DNA from 2 places in the Kitasatospora sp. NPDC086791 genome. Region 1 is predicted to be linked to the other one. Evidence: predicted binding sites of a transcription regulator. Region 1 holds the regulator's gene; the other holds the start of a gene.

Region 1 (3,201 bases):
GCTCCGGGAGTTCCCCGGGGGCGTGCCGGGCGAGCAGCCACGAGTAGCCGTAGGCGTCCTTGGAGGCCTCCACCGGGACGCCGCCGCGCTCGGTGTCGGCGTCCAGCAGCGCCCGGACCTGCTGCTCCACCTGGACGAAGGCCGCGCCCTCGACGGCCGCGAAGCAGACCGAGCCGAGCCCGGTGGGGAGGAAACCGGCCCCGGCCTCCAGGGTGAGCGCGGCGGACGGCACGCCGAACAGCTGGTCGAGGTCGGGCTTGACGGGCTTGGTGCGGCCGAACAGGGCGTCCAGGATTCCCACGGCGGTCCTTTCGCGTCGATCGTCGGGGGGAGAAAGGGAGGCGGCGGGGAGGCGGCGGCTCGGCGTCAGCGGCCGAGCTGCTCGGAGATCCTCGCCAGCTGCGCCAGCCGCGTCTCCAGCGTCGGGTGGGTGGAGAACAGCTGCGAGGCGGTCTCCCGGGCGCTCAGCGCGGGCGCGAAGTAGAAGGCGTTGTAGGGCTGCGCCTTGCGCAGGTCCTCGGTGGGGATGGCGGAGATCTGCCCGGTCACCTTGGTGAGGGCCGAGGCGAGCGCGCTGGGCCGGCCGGTGAGCTGGGCGGCGGCGCGGTCGGCGGCCAGTTCGCGGTAGCGGGAGAGCAGCCGGGTGAGCAGGAAGCTGATCGCGTAGACCACCATCGAGACCAGCGGGATGATCAGCGCCAGGATGGCCGCGTTCTGGTCGTTGCTGTTGCGGCCGCCGCCCATGAACCCGCCGTACACGGCGATCCGGGTCATCGCGCCGGCGAGCACGCCGAGGAAGCCGGCGATCGTCATCACCGCGACGTCCCGGTGGGCGACGTGGGACAGCTCGTGCGCGAGGACGCCCTCCAGTTCCTCCGGCTCCAGCCGGCGCAGCAGGCCGGTGGTCACGCAGACCACCGCGTTCTGCGGGTTGCGGCCGGTCGCGAAGGCGTTCGGCATGTCGTTGTCGGCGACCGCCACGCGGGGTTTGGGCATGTCGGCCAGGGCGCAGAGCCGGTCGATCGTGCCGTGCAGTTGGGGGAACTCCTCCGGGGACACCTGGTGGGCTCCCATGGCCCGTTCGGTGATCTTGTCGCTGAACCAGAACTGGGCCACGAACAGCCCGCCGGAGATCAGCACGATCAGCGGCCAGGCGCCGCGCAGCAGCGCGATCAGCAGGCCGGTGAAACCGACGTACAGCAGCCCGATCACGAACATCGTGGCGACCATGCGGCCGGTCAGGCCGCGGTCGGGTGCGAAACGGGTGTGCTGGCCCGAGCTCGACATCGCTTGCTCCTCCATTCGCCGTCGCTTCCGATGCTGCCACCCGGACGGCCGTTGGGCACCACCCGCGCGCCGGGAACCGGTGAACGCTTCCCGCCCCGTGGGCCGTACCCGGAACTGCGGGCAGGATCACCCCGGTCCGGCCGTTCCTGCCGTAGGACCCGGGCCTTACACTGGCAGGTACGGTTCTGGCACTCGTGCGTTCAGAGTGCCAGGGTCGGGGCCTCCCGGAGCGGCCCGCAGCAGCAGGGACACAGACGGACAACGTGCGAAGACGGAGGTGCGTGCCCCATGGCCGGAGAGGTCCGCCAGCTGGACGACCGCAAGCTCGCCGTGCTCCGCGCGATCGTGCAGGACTACGTGGGCACCGAGGAGCCGGTCGGCTCCAAGGCCCTGGTGGAGCGGCACAACCTCGGGGTCTCGCCGGCGACGGTCCGCAACGACATGGCGGCGCTGGAGGAGGAGGGCTACATCCACCAGCCGCACACCAGTGCCGGCCGCATCCCGACCGACAAGGGGTACCGCCTCTTCGTCGACAAGCTCGCCGAGATCAAGCCGATGAGCGCCCCCGAGCGCCGGGCGATCCGGCACTTCCTGGACGGCGCGGTCGACCTGGACGACGTGGTCGCGCGCACCGTGCGGCTGCTCGCCCAGCTGACCCGGCAGGTCGCGGTCGTCCAGTACCCGTCGCTGACTCGCTCCACCGTCCGACACGTCGAGCTGGTGGCGCTGGCCCCGGCCAAGGTGATGCTGGTGCTGATCACCAACACCGGCCGGGTCGAGCAGCGGATGGTCGACTGCCCGGGCCCGGTCGGCGAGACGGTCCTGGCGGACCTGCGGACCGCGCTCAACAGCAGAGCCGCCGGCCGCAGGCTCCCGGAGGTCCCGGGGCTGTTGGAGGAGCTTCCGGCGATGTTCGAGCAGGCCGACCGGCCGACCGTCAGCACGGTCCTGGCGACGCTGTTCGAGACGCTCGCGGAACAGAACGAGGAGCGGATCATGCTGGCCGGCACGGCCAACCTGACCCGCTTCGGCCACGACTTCCCCCTCACCATCCAGCCGGTGCTGGAGGCCCTGGAGGAGCAGGTCATCCTGCTCCGCCTCCTGGGTGAGACCAATGACGCCGCGATGACGGTCCGGATCGGCCGGGAGAACGCCTACGAAGGGCTGATTTCCACCTCGGTCGTCTCGGTCGGTTACGGTTCGGGCGACGAGAGCGTGGCCAAACTGGGTGTGATCGGTCCGACCCGGATGGACTACCCGGGCACAATGGGGGCGGTGCGGGCGGTGGCGCGGTACGTGGGCCAGATCCTGGCCGAGTCGTAGCAAACAGCCGTCGGACATCCTGACGGCGTCCAGTCGCAGCACTACTACAGGCGGAACAAGCGGAGCATTTGGTGGCCACGGACTACTACGCGGTACTCGGCGTCCGACGGGATGCGGGGCAGGACGAGATCAAGAAGGCGTTCCGGCGCCTGGCACGCGAACTGCACCCGGACGTCAACCCGGACCCGAAGACGCAGGAGCGGTTCAAGGAGATCAACGCCGCCTACGAGGTGCTCTCCGATCCGCAGAAGCGCCAGGTCTACGACCTCGGCGGGGACCCGCTGTCCCCGGGCGGGGGCGGCGCGGGCGGCTTCGGCGCGGGCGCGGCGGGCTTCGGCTTCTCCGACATCATGGACGCCTTCTTCGGCGCCGCGGCCGGCCAGCGCGGACCGCGGTCGCGCACCCGCCGCGGCCAGGACGCCATGATCCGGCTGGAGATCACCCTGGAGGAGGCCGCGTTCGGCACCACCAAGGAACTCCAGGTCGACACCGCCGTCACCTGCACCACCTGCAGCGGCGAGGGCGCGGCCCCCGGCACCTCCGCCCAGACCTGTGACATGTGTCGCGGCAAGGGCGAGGTCTCCCAGGTCA
Region 2 (3,201 bases), on a different contig from region 1:
CGCGGGCTTCGAAGCCGCCTGACCCGGCCGCCGGGCAGGTCTGCCGAGCCCCATCCGGGCCCCGGTGCGGAGCGGTCCGCACCGGGGCCCGGGGCGTGCCACGGGCTCTTAGGCTGGAGGGGCAGGACGAGGCGGGCAGGACGAGGCGAACGAACGACGGAGTGGACAGGGTGAACGAGCAGGGACGGGAACGGGCGGCGGAGCGCGGCCAGGAGCAGGGGCGGAGCGGGGGCCAGAGCCACGACCAGAGCCGGGAGCAGGACCAGGCCCGGGAGCCGCGGACGAAGCCCGCGACCAAGGCCCGGTTGGTCTTCCGGGACCCGCTGGACCAGCAGTCCCGGGACGATACCGACGCCGGCTGGGGCGATCGCTCCGGGAGCGGGGCGGGTGGGAGCGGTGGGCGGGGACTGGACTGGTACCTGAGCCAGCGCCCGCCGCACCACGGGGAGTAGGGAAAGGGGCGAGGCCGGTCAGCGCAGCGGCGCGACCAGCGCGTCACGGATCTCGGTCAGCAGTTGGACCTCCTTGGCCTCGGCTTCCGCCGCCACGTCGGCGGGGGACTTGCGGCGGGCCGCCAACCTGTTCATGGGCACGATCAGAACGAAGTAGACGACGGCTGCGGTGATCAGGAACTGCAGGGCGGCGCTGAGCACCGATCCCCACAGGATGAGGATTCCGGACGTGACCTCACCGGTCGGGCTCACCTCGCAGGGCCCCTTGAGGCAGGAACTGTAGGACCCCAGGTCCTTCGTTCCGAATACGCCGATGATCGGATTGATCACGCCCTTGACGAAGGCGTTGATGATGTTGGTGAAAGCCGCGCCGATGACCACGGCGACGGCGAGGTCGACGACATTTCCGCGCAGCAGGAATTCCTTGAAGCCCTTCATGCCGCCTCGAACGACGGAGTCGTTCCCGGGTCACGGGTGATCTTCGGCAGCCCCGGATTGACAACCCGTCCGGCCCGGCGCGCCCCCGCCGGGCGGCGGCACCCCGGCCCGCGCGGGCCCGAGCGCGAGCGCGGCGGCCACCGCGAGCAGCACCAGCGCGGGCACCCCGGCCCGTCGGCGGACCGCACTGCGCCAGCGGTGCCACCCGCCGCAGCCGCGCCGGATCGGGGGGAAGCTCGGCACCTCCTGCCGGGGCGGTACGGCAGGGGCGGGCAGCGGGACGGAGAAGCTCACGGTCGTCATCGACGCACCTCCGGAAGGTCCGGCAGCCGACCCCCGGTGGACCGGCTGACGACCCACACGATGCGCGCTCCGGACGACTTCGGAAAGCCGTTTCCCCAGCCTGTGGACAAACCCGCCCCTGTGGACAACTTCGTACACCCGGACGAGTCAATCCGACCCGTCCGGGGTGACGAATGCGCCCCCGACCGGACGGAAAGCGCGGAAAGACGCGGATGGACACGGACGGACACGGAAAGACGCGGAAGGGCCCGCCGTCCCCGCGTGGAAGCGGGGCCGACGGGCCTTTCCGAGGACTGCTGGGCGTCCGGGTTCCTCCCGGCGCCGGGGTCAGCTCGCGGCCGGAGCCGGGCTGGACGGGGCCGAAGAGCCCGTGCTGCCCGATGCGGGGGCCGGCGTCGTCGTGGTCGACGTGGTCGACGACGATCCGGAGCTGACCGTGCTGCTGGAGGAGGAGCGGCTGTCGGTCCGGTAGAAGCCGGAACCCTTGAACACGACACCCACGGCCGAGAAGACCTTGCGAAGCCGTCCCTGGCAGTCGGGGCACGTGGTCAGCGCCTCGTCGGTGAACTTCTGCACCGCCTCCAGGCCGTTGCCGCACTCGGTGCACTGGTACTGGTACGTGGGCACTTGTCTTCCTCCTGGCACTCTCGCCTGATGAGTGCTAACGATGGTCAATGATGCGGCATTCCGCTGGATCAGTCCAGCGACTCCGGTGTGAGATCGGCCCCGCCCCGGCCCGGGACCGGCCGCGAACCACCGCCCGCTCAGCCCTTGGCCGCGCCCACCAGCTGCGCAGCACCGCCGCGCCCGGCGGAGCCGTCGTCCGGACCCGCGGCCGTATCCACAGCCGAACCCACGGCCGAATCCGCCGCGGACCCCGACCCCGCCCCCGGCGTCAGCAGGTGCCGCAGCGAGAACAGCGCGACCAGCCCCAGTCCGGCGCCGATCACCGGCACCAGGAACCCGGTCGAGGGCCCGTGCCCGTCGATCAGCTTCCCCGCCGCCATCGAGCCGACGGCCAGCCCCAGCCCGATGGCGCCGGTCAGCCAGGTGAAGGCCTCGGTCTTGGCGCCGTCCGCGACCAGCGTCTCGACCAGGGTGTAGCCGCTGATCAGGGTCGGCGCGATGGCCAGACCGCAGACCAGCCCGGCGACGGTGAGCGCGACCAGGTTCGGCATCGCCCACAGCGTGGAGCAGCCCAGCACCAGCAGCGCGTAGCTGAGCAGCATCCGCTGCTGGACGGGCCGCCGCCAGGCGATCACGCCGTACAGCACGCCGGCCAGCATCGAGCCGCCGGCGAAGATCCCGTAGACGGTGCCGCCCGCGTCGTGCTGCCCGACCGAGTCGGCGAAGGCGTTCACCGACACCTGCATGCCGCCGAACACCGCGCCGACCCCGAGGAAGGTCCCGGCCAGCAGCCGGACACCGGGGGAGGCGAGCGCCGAGGCCCGCTCGGTGCCGGGCCGCGGCACGATCCGGGCGGGGGCGGTGCGCCGCTGGGCGGCGAAGGCCAGGCCGCCGACGACGGTCAGCGCGGCCTCGGCGACCAGGGCGGTCGCGGGGTTGGCGAGGGCGGCGATGCCGGAGGCCAGGATCGGGCCGATCACGAAGGTGAACTCGTCGGTCACGGACTCGAAGGCGAACGCGGTGCCGACCCGGGCGGCCGAGGCGTCGGACGGGCCGTCGGCGGTGAACCGGCCCACCCAGCGGGCCCGGACCATCGCGCCGATCTGCGGCACGCTCGCACCGGCCGGGACGGCGGCCAGGAACAGGCTCCAGGCCGGCGCGTGCCCGAGGGCCAGCGCGATCAGCACGCCGACCGAGACCCCGTGCACCAGGACGGTCGGGACGAGCACCGCGGCCTGCCCGTACCGGTCGGCCAGCCGCCCGGTCTGCGGCCCGACGAGGGCCTGGGCGACGGCGGCGACGGCGCTGACGGTACCGGCGGTGCCGTACGAGCCGTGGGTCTGGGTGACGAGCAGCAGGATGCCCATGCTGAGCATCGCGT

The links. The regulator HrcA, encoded in region 1, represses chaperone genes, less so after heat shock. The targets are predictions, from matches to a motif close to TTNGCACTCNGNNNNNCNGAGTGCNAA.
Region 2: AB0Q99_RS27610 (FmdB family zinc ribbon protein) is a predicted target of HrcA. The motif match lies at 1,832-1,858, and genes of this name have one in related genera.

The regions. Positions count from the first base shown of each region.
Region 1 is NZ_JBFBOC010000006.1:17,308-20,508, forward strand. Features, by position in the region: gene AB0Q99_RS11590 (hypothetical protein) at 1-301, opposite strand, end outside; gene htpX (zinc metalloprotease HtpX) at 367-1,287, opposite strand; gene hrcA (heat-inducible transcriptional repressor HrcA) at 1,576-2,610, shown strand; gene dnaJ (molecular chaperone DnaJ) at 2,682-3,201, shown strand, end outside.
Region 2 is NZ_JBFBOC010000028.1:55,924-59,124, reverse strand. Features, by position in the region: gene AB0Q99_RS27630 (sigma-70 family RNA polymerase sigma factor) at 1-22, shown strand, start outside; gene AB0Q99_RS27625 (hypothetical protein) at 171-452, shown strand; gene mscL (large conductance mechanosensitive channel protein MscL) at 471-890, opposite strand; gene AB0Q99_RS27615 (hypothetical protein) at 921-1,193, opposite strand; gene AB0Q99_RS27610 (FmdB family zinc ribbon protein) at 1,521-1,820, opposite strand; gene AB0Q99_RS27605 (MFS transporter) at 1,958-3,201, opposite strand, start outside.